Collimonas fungivorans Ter331: one gene and its partner. The protein of the gene in region 2 interacts with the protein of the main gene of each other region in a pairwise test. Links are inferred from orthologs where the notes say so. Each region holds a gene or a part of one and is shown on either strand. Other genes may lie near its edges.

Region 1 (3,590 bases), 360 kb from region 2 along the record:
AATGCCATGTTGACTCCTCCAGTTTTTTGGTACGGCTTCACGACAAAGTAAGACAACTACACCATTTCACCTGCAGCCATGTTTCCCAAATGGGTGGCTGCCGGCCAATACTGCGTAATGCATTTCTTTTCGCTGCCCTTTTGTTCTCGGAGAGGCGTTGGGCTGGTTTGCTGCTTTACTGTTTCCCTGACGAATTCTAAATTATTTTGTTGGCCAAAAGAAAAAGCGGACCGAAGTCCGCTTTTTCTTATGCTTCCAATGCCGCAAATGCGCTGTCGCGTATTTGCTCAACCGGACCGACGCCGGCGATCTTGCGGTACTTGGGAGCGCCCGGCAGGCCGGCCTTGGCCCAGTCGCCATAATAGTTGACCAGCACTTCAGTCTGTTCGTGATACACCGACAGCCGCTTCTTGACGGTTTCTTCCTTGTCGTCGTCGCGCTGGATCAGTTCTTCGCCGGTGATGTCGTCCTTGCCTTCCACCTTGGGCGGATTGAACTTGACATGGTAAGTGCGGCCGGACGACAGATGCACGCGGCGGCCACTCATGCGTTCGATGATGGCGCTGTCGGGAACGTCGATTTCCAGCACATAGTCGATCTTCACGCCGGCGTCCTTCATGGCGTCGGCCTGAGGAATGGTGCGCGGGAAGCCGTCGAACAGGTAGCCGTTGGCGCAATCCGACTGCTTCAGCCGGTCCTTGACCAAGCCGATGATGATGTCGTCGGACACCAGGCCGCCTGCGTCCATCACCTTCTTCGCTTCGATACCGAGCGGAGTGCCGGCCTTGACTGCTGCGCGCAACATGTCGCCGGTGGAAATCTGCGGGATGTTGAATTTCTCTTTAATGAAAGTCGCTTGCGTGCCTTTACCGGCACCAGGCGCTCCTAAAAGGATGAGGCGCATGTTAAAGTCCTAAGGTGAGTTTGTGAATTGATTGTGGCGACGGCGCGCCCAATGGTTGCTGGGTTTGCTGCGACGTCTCCGATATGCTTTTATTTGTACCGCGCTATCTTTGCATGAAACTTACCATACAATTTTACCAAACAGCCAGTCTGCGGCACTATTTCTGTTGGTTCAACGATAATTTCCAGGCGCCTGCGCGACACTTTGGCTCTTCATAGAGCGCTGAAAAAACGCCTCACCCGCTCCAGGTCTTCCAGCGTATCCACGCCGACTGCCGGCGCGGCCGGCGCAATGTGCACCGCAATCGGGTAGCCGTGCCACAGCACCCGCAGCTGCTCCAGCGCCTCGATCTGTTCCAGCGGCGACACCGCCAGCGTCGGATAGGTTTGCAAAAAACCATTGCTGTAGGCGTACAGGCCGATATGGCGCAGCGGCACATAGGCCGCCGGCAAATCCTCGCGCGACTGTGCAAAGCCGTCGCGGTGCCAGGGAATCGTCGCCCGCGAAAAATACAGCGCGCGCCCGGCCTGGTTCAAGACCACCTTGACCACATTCGGATTGAAGGCATCCACTGCCGAGTCGATCGCGTGCGCCGCGGTCGCCATCGGCACCTCGCCGGTGATCTGCGCCGCGGTAGCGGCGATCAGCTCAGGCTCGATCATCGGTTCGTCGCCCTGCACGTTCACCACCACGGCATCGGCCGCCAGTCCCAGCGCCGCCGCCACTTCGGCAATGCGGTCGGTGCCGGAAGGATGGTCGGCGCGCGTCAGGCGCGCGGCGATGCCATGCTGGGCGCAGACTGCCAGGATTTCGGCGTGGTCGGTCGCCACGATGACCTGCGCCGCGCCGGATAGCGCGGCGCGCTCAGCGGTGCGCACGATCATCGGCTTGCCGCCGATGTCGGCCAGCGGCTTGTTAGGCAGACGGGTAGACGCCAGCCGCGCCGGGATGATGACGGTGAAAGACTTGTTCGAGCTCACGACAATCACGATACCCGCCGCCTATGCCGCAGGAGCTGCAGCCGGCGCGGCCGGGCTGTTCAGGTCGCGCGCCTGGTCGGCCCACATGATAGGGATGCCGTCGCGCACCGGATAAGCCAGCTTGTCGGCGTTGCAAATCAGTTCCTGGGCTTTTTTGTCGTAATGCAGCGGACCTTTGCAGATCGGGCAAACCAGGATGTCAAGCAGTCGAATGTCCACGGAGTTTCTCCAGAATTTGTTGTGACAGCGCGGCATCGATCTGCGCCGTCACGGGAACGATCCAGATGCGCGGATCGTTCCTGATGGTTTCTATTTGCCGACATTTTACTGCATCCTTTTCAGTTATCAGGATGATCTCGGCCTGGAGCGCGGCAAACGGGTTGTCGGAAAAGTCATGATGGTCAGGCAAGGCCAGCGCCTCGAAGCGCAATCCGGCCGCCGTCAGCATCGAAAAAAACCGCTGCGGATTGCCGATGCCGGCGGCCGCGGCAAGCCGCAGGGCCGGGTCCTGCAGGCTGGCCAGCGTCCTGGTCCGGCGCGGATCGCACAGCTGCTCGGCCTGCTCGCCCACCAGCTGCATGCGGATCGCCGAGGCCGGCATGGATGCCGGCATGGTTGCCGCATTCACCACGGTAAAGTCGCGGCGGCGGCTTGCCGGTTCACGCAGCGGCCCGGCCGGCAGCAGCCAGCCGTTGCCGGCGCCGCGGGCGTCGAACAGCACGATTTCGATGTCGCGCTGCAAGCGGTAGTGCTGCAGACCGTCGTCCGACAGGATCAGGTTGACCTCGGGATGGGCCTGCAGCAGCGCTTCGGCGGCAGCCACCCGGTTGCGGCCCACCACTACCGGGCACTGCGCGCGGGCGGCGATCAGCAAAGGCTCGTCGCCTGCTTCGGCCGCCAGCGATGTCGCAGTTACCTGTTGCACGGCAGGCTGGCCGTCGCCGGACTGCGCGGCATAACCGCGCGAGATCACGCCCGGCACGTAACCGGCCTGGCGCAGCGCCTGCACCAGCCAGATCGTCAGCGGCGTCTTGCCGGTGCCGCCGACAAAGATGTTGCCGACCACGATCACCGGCACCGGCAGGCGCGTGCTGGCCCGCCAGCCGGCAGCGTACAAACGGCGGCGCAGCGTCGCCAGCAGCCCGAACAACAGTGACAGCGGCCATAACAGGCATGCTAAAAAACCGCGCCGCTGCCAGGCAGCGCTCAGGACCGATTCCAGCGAAGGCTTATTTGTGGCCACTAGTCTGGGCAGCAAACGTGATCTTGTCGAAACCGGCCAGGCGCGCCGCTTCCAGCACGTTGATCACGGTCTGGTGGGTAGCCATGGCGTCGGCGTTGATGATCACCACCGGGTCGCCCTTGGCGCCGTCAGCTTGCACCGCATTCTTGAGGTCGAGCGCCAGCGATGCCGCATCCTTGGACGAGACCTGGACATTGTTGACCGCGTACTGCCCTTGCGGACTGACAGCGACGTTGATTTCCTGCGGCTGCACCATTGCCTTGTCGGCGTCGGCCGTCGGCAAGGTGATTTGCAGCGCGGTGAATTTGCTGTAGCTGGTAGTCACCATCAGGAAAATGACGATTACCAGCAAGACGTCGATAAACGGAATCAGGTTGATTTCCGGGTCGTCGCGACCCTTGCCTTTGCGGAAGTTCATTTGCGTGCGCCGTGAACGGTATCGACAAATTTCACAGCCTGCTGC
Region 2 (5,809 bases):
CGCGGAATCGGAACGTGCGGTGCAAGGCGCGCTGGAAGCGGCGATGGTGGGCCGCACTACCCTGGTCATCGCCCATCGCCTGGCCACCGTGCAGCGCGCCGACCGCATCATCGTGCTGGAGCACGGCCATATAGTTGAAACCGGCAGCCACGCCGAACTGGTGGCGCAAAACGGCTTGTACGCAAGCCTGGCGGCATTGCAGTTCAACGGCCTGGCCGACGCATGAACCAACCCACAGGAAGAACAACATGACCTTTTTATTTTCTCCGCTGACGCTGCGCAGCGTCACCTTGGCAAACCGGATTGCGGTTGCCCCCATGTGTCAGTATTCGGCGGAAGACGGCTTCGCCAACGACTGGCACCTGGTGCATCTTGGCAGCCGCGCGGTCGGCGGCGCCGGCCTGATCATTTTCGAAGCCAGCGCGGTGCTGCCGCAGGGCCGCATCTCGCCGCAGGATCTCGGTATCTGGAAAGACGAGCACATTGCGCCGTTGCGCCGCATCACGCACTTTATCGAGCAGCAAGGCACGGTAGCCGGCATCCAGCTGGCGCATGCCGGGCGCAAGGCCAGCGTCTGGCGTCCGTGGGAAGAACAGCAGGGTCGGGTCCATCCCGACCAGGGCGGCTGGCGCACCGACGGTCCGTCGGCGATTCCGTTCGACACTAACTACACCACGCCCAGCGCGCTCACCGTCGACGGCATCAAGGGTGTCGTCAAAGCGTTTGCCGACGCCGCGCTGCGCGCCCAGCAAGCCGGTTTCAAGGTAGTCGAAATCCATGCGGCGCATGGTTACCTGCTGCACCAGTTCCTGTCGCCGATCAGCAATCATCGGACCGACCAGTACGGCGGCACGTTTGAAAACCGCGCGCGCCTGGCGCTGGAAGTGGTGGCGGCGGTACGCCAGGTCTGGCCGGAACAGCTGCCGCTGCTGGTGCGCCTGTCGGCCACGGACTGGATCGACGGAGGCTGGAATGTGGATGAAACGGTGGCCCTGAGCCGCTTGCTGCGTGAAGCCGGAGTTGACCTGATCGACGTTTCCAGCGGCGGCAATATCGCAGCCGCCGCGATTCCGGTAGGGCCAGGCTACCAGACCCAGTTCGCGGCCAGGGTCCGCAATGAAGCCGGCATCCCCAGCGGCACGGTCGGCATGATTACCGATCCCGGCCAGGCCGAACACATATTGCGCACCGAACAGGCCGACCTGGTGCTGATGGCGCGCGAACTGCTGCGCGATCCTTACTGGCCGCTGCACGCGGCCGATGCGCTGCACGATGTCACTTCATGGGCGCCGCAATACATGCGCGCGACTTCACGCAAATCGCCGCAGCGGCCGAACGTCGACTATAGCGATAACGAATAGCGATAAGTGAGCCGGGGCCGGCTCTGCCAGAATTACGGCGCCGGCTGCCTGGCGCCTGACTTGCCGCTTGATTTGCCGAGGTCGGCCGACACCTCGGCAATCAGGCGCCGCAGCCACACCACGTCCGGCGCCACATGAGAACGCGCATGCCACAGCATGTAGAAACGCATCTTCGGCATATCGAACGGCAGCGTGAACATGCCGATCGGCCAGTCTTCGATGATATGCTCGGCAAACTGCCGGCCGGTAGTGAAAATCAGGTCCGATTTCGCCAGCACATGCGGCACCAGCGCAAAATACGGGATCGTCACCTGCACGTTGCGCTTCAGGCCTTGCTCGGCCAGGGCGACGTCAATCCCGCTGCGGTGCCCTTCAATATAGGGCGTGGGCGCCAGGTGCGGCATTTCGAGGTAGTACTTGAGGGTCAGGCCCTTCTTCGCCACCGGGTGGTCGCGGTGCATCATGCACACCACATCGTCATCGAACAGTTGCGCCAGGTGCAGATGCTCGGGCGGGTCGGGCCAGTTGCCGATCACCAGGTCGAAGCGGCCGTTTTCCAGCGCGCTGGCGTAGTCCAGGTTGGCATCCAGCGCGTGCACCATCAGGCTGGCGCCAGGCGCGCGCCGCCGCAGCTGCTCGATGATGGATGGAATCAGCAGCATGTTCAGGTAATCCGGTGTGGCGATATGGAATACCCGCGCCGTGCTGTCGGCCTCGAACGCCGCTACCGGCGCCGCGATTTTTTCTATGACTTCCAGCCCCTGCTTCGCCAGCGCCAGCAACTCCTGGCCGCGTTCGGTAGGCACCATGCCGGTCTTGCCGCGCACCAGGATGGCGTCGCCGGTCAGCTCGCGCAGGCGCTTGAGCGTATTGCTGATGGTCGGCTGCGATTGTCCCAGCTTGATGGCGGTGCGCGAGACGCTTTTTTCCACCAGCAAGGTGTGCAAGACACGCAGCAGATAGGTATCGAGGTGGTGGTTGGTACGCGATGTCATGGGCGGCGCTAGAATTAGTATAGGAATGCGAACGTTTAGACAAAAATGCGCAAGAAAATCGCACAATAAACCCCACTAGCATAACGGATATGCATAAGCATGGGTAGCCGTCGCCTGAGCACGACAGGCGCTACCTCAGGTATCGAATCGGATTAGGCTTTCCATAGGGAAATTACAGTAAAAACGAGCCTCATTAGACGACCGGTCTAATTTTGGATTAGAATGGCTAGACCATGAGAGACAAATACGACACCACCAAGCGCCACATCCTGGACGCCGGACAAAGGATCATCGCCGTCAAAGGCTTTTCCGGCGTCGGCCTCAGTGAAATCCTGAACGCCGCGGCGATACCCAAGGGCTCCTTCTACCACTACTTCGGCTCGAAGGAACAATACGGCCGGGCCCTGATGGAGCAGTACGTCGACAACTACCTGCAGGCGATGGATGAAGTCTTGCAGGTTACGCTGCAGCCGGCGCAGGAACCCGCCCGCGAACGGCTGCTGCGTTACTGGGGCCATTGGCTCGACACCCAGTCCGGCGCGGAAGCGATGGACAAATGCCTAGTGGTCAAACTCAGCGCCGAAGTCTCCGACCTGTCGGACGACATGCGCCTGGCCTTGTGCGAAGGCACGACGCAGGTCATGGCGCGCCTGGCCGACTGCATCGCCGAGGGCATCGCGGACGGCTCGCTGCGGATCGAACTGGAGCCGCAGAAGACAGCGCAGATGCTTTACCAGCTGTGGCTGGGCGCCAGCCTGCTGGCCAAACTCCAGCGCGACCGCAGCGCACTCGAAAACGCCATGGACGTCACCCTCAACATCCTGGCGCCGCCACCAATACCAAACTGAAGCGCGACACCGGTTCGCGCATTTTTTTTACCGCTCCGCCACGAGCGGATCACTTCCCAAGGAAAACACATGCTGAATTTTGAATTCTACAATCCCACCAAGATCGTCTTCGGCCGCGACACCATCGCCAAACTTAACGGCCTGGTTCCCCATGATGCCCGCGTGCTGATCCTGTACGGCGGCGCCAGCGCCCAGAAAACCGGCACCCTGGACGAAGTCAAGGCTGCGCTGGGCAAACGCGAAATCCATGAGTTCGCCGGCATCGAACCCAATCCAAGTTACGAAACGCTGATGCAGGCAGTTGAGCAAGTCCGCGCGCAAAAGATCGATTTCCTGCTGGCGGTAGGCGGCGGCTCGGTCATCGACGGCACCAAGTTTGTCGCCGCGGCGGCGAATTTTGAGGGCGAAGCCTGGGATATCGCCGTCAAGCGCGGCGCCAACATCACCAGCGCCCTGCCCTTCGGCAGCGTGCTGACCCTGCCGGCGACCGGCTCGGAAATGAACAACGGCGGCGTCGTCACCCGCAAATCGATACAAGCCAAGCTGGCTTTCCACAGCCCGCTGGTGTTCCCGCAATTCTCCATCCTCGATCCGACCAAGACTTTCACCTTGCCGCCGCGGCAGATCGCCAACGGCGTGGTCGATGCTTTCGTGCATACCGTCGAGCAGTACCTGACTTATCCGGTGCAAGGCCAGGTGCAAGACCGTTTCGCCGAAGGCCTGCTGCTGAGCCTGATCGAAACCGGGCCGAAAGTGCTGGCCGAACCGGACGACTACGATGCCCGCGCCAACCTGATGTGGGTCGCAACCCTGGCGCTCAATGGACTGATCGGCGCCGGCGTGCCGCAGGACTGGGCCACCCATATGCTGGGCCATGAACTGACCGCGCAATACGATATCGACCATGCGCGCACGCTGGCGATCGTGCTGCCGTCGTTGCTGTCGGTGCGCCGCAACAGCAAACGCGCCAAGCTGCTGCAGTATGCCGAACGCGTCTGGCAAATCACCGAAGGCAGCGAAGATGCGCGCATCGACCTGGCTATCCAGCGCACCCGCGACTTCTTCGAAAGCCTGGGCATCAAGACCCGCCTGGCGGACTATGAACTGGGCCAGGATGCGGTCGAGACCGTGCTCGGGCAGCTGGACAAGCATGGCATGACAGCGCTGGGCGAACACCAGGACCATACCCTGGCCGTCAGCCGCACTATCCTCGAAGCGGCCCTGTAATGCGCAACTGATATGCACAACTGATTTCGCCCATGCCGGCGGGCCGCCGCCGGCGCTCATTCCACTGAAGGAGTCACCCCATGCCACAAAGTAAACCTGTCGCTCGATCCCTACATGCGCGGACGCATGAGCGACGCCCCTTCTTATGCGGCACATGTCGAAATCGGCGAAGTGATGGTCGGCGGCACCGTGTCGCGGGTCGAAACTTCGGAACACGCCGATTACAAGGCCGGAGACCTGGTCCTCAGCTACAGCGGCTGGCAGGATTATGCGCTGTCGGATGGCAAGGGCCTGACCAAACTCGACGCAAAACTCGGCAAGCCATCCTACGCCCTGGGCGTGCTTGGCATGCCAGGTTTCACCGCCTACATGGGCTTGCTCGACATCGGCCAGCCGCAGCCCGGCGAGACAGTGGTGGTGGCGGCAGCCACCGGCGCGGTCGGTTCGGTGGTCGGGCAGATCGCCAAGATCAAGGGCTGCCGCGTGGTCGGCATCGCCGGCGGCGCCGACAAGTGCAAGTATGCGGTGGAAGAACTGGGTTTCGACGCCTGCGTAGACCACCGCGCCGCCGACTTCCCGCAGCAGCTCGCGGCGGCCTGTGACAAAGGCATCGATGTCTATTTCGAAAACGTCGGCGGCGCCGTGTTCAGCGCAGTCCTGCCGTTGCTGAACCTGCACGCCCGGGTCCCGGTATGCGGCCTGATCGCCAACTATAACGCCGCCGGCAAACCGGAAGGCCCGGATCATCTGCCGGGACTGATGGGCAAGCTGCTGGTACGCCGCATCAAGATGCAAGGATTCATCATCTTCGACTACTACCATCGCTACCAAGAGTTCTTCAAGGACATGAGCGGCTGGCTCGCCGCCGGCAAAATCAAGTTCCGGGAAGACATCGTCGACGGCCTGGAGAATGCGCCGCAAGCCTTTATCGGCCTGCTGGAAGGCAAGAACTTCGGCAAGCTGGTGATACGCGTTGGCGACGAATAACCTATCAGACACTCAAAAGGAATCCAGATGAAAATATTAATGGTGCTTACTTCCCACGACCAGCTCGGCAATACCGGCAAGAAAACCGGTTTCTGGCTGGAAGAATTTGCAGCTCCCTACTACGCCTTCCTCGACGCCGGCGCCGACATCACCCTGGCCTCGCCAAAGGGCGGCCAGCCGCCGCTCGACCCGAAGAGCGACGAAGCCGATGCCCAAACCGAAGCCACCGAACGTTTTCGCAAAGATGGCGCAGCGCAGGCTGCACTGGCATCGACCAGCAAGCTGTCGACCGTGCAGGCGGCATCGTACGACGCCGTGTTCTACCCGGGCGGCCATGGCCCCTTGTGGGATCTGGCGGAAGACAAGGATTCGATCGCACTGATCGAAACCA

The links.
Region 1: the proteins of CFU_RS07840 (region 2) and kdsB interact in binary tests that used the Escherichia coli proteins (3 or more experiments, as listed by UniProt). The link is inferred for Collimonas fungivorans Ter331 from one-to-one orthologs.

The regions. Positions count from the first base shown.
Region 1 is NC_015856.1:1,430,132-1,433,721, reverse strand. The notes cover bases 1-2,898. They hold kdsB (3-deoxy-manno-octulosonate cytidylyltransferase), read right to left. Parts: upstream 1,885-2,898; coding sequence 1,117-1,884; downstream 1-1,116. Other genes in these bases: lpxK (tetraacyldisaccharide 4'-kinase), read right to left, coding at 2,084-2,898; CFU_RS06310 (Trm112 family protein), read right to left, coding at 1,906-2,103; adk (adenylate kinase), read right to left, coding at 248-904; CFU_RS06325 (sodium-translocating pyrophosphatase), read right to left, coding at 1-8. Outside these bases: more of lpxK, read right to left, coding at 2,899-3,127; CFU_RS06300 (ExbD/TolR family protein), read right to left, coding at 3,114-3,545; CFU_RS06295 (MotA/TolQ/ExbB proton channel family protein), read right to left, coding at 3,542-3,590. UniProt on the Escherichia coli protein: Activates KDO (a required 8-carbon sugar) for incorporation into bacterial lipopolysaccharide in Gram-negative bacteria.
Region 2 is NC_015856.1:1,787,681-1,793,489, reverse strand. Bases 1,405-4,396 are described here. They hold CFU_RS07840 (TetR/AcrR family transcriptional regulator), read left to right. Parts: upstream 1,405-2,589; coding sequence 2,590-3,204; downstream 3,205-4,396. Other genes in these bases: CFU_RS07835 (iron-containing alcohol dehydrogenase), read left to right, coding at 3,274-4,396; CFU_RS07845 (LysR family transcriptional regulator), read right to left, coding at 1,405-2,356. In the rest of the region: CFU_RS07855 (ABC transporter transmembrane domain-containing protein), read left to right, coding at 1-226; CFU_RS07850 (NADH:flavin oxidoreductase/NADH oxidase), read left to right, coding at 249-1,361; more of CFU_RS07845, read right to left, coding at 1,394-1,404; more of CFU_RS07835, read left to right, coding at 4,397-4,431; CFU_RS07825 (type 1 glutamine amidotransferase domain-containing protein), read left to right, coding at 5,446-5,809. UniProt on the Escherichia coli protein: Involved in response to both electrophiles and reactive chlorine species (RCS). Represses the transcription of the nemRA-gloA operon by binding to the NemR box.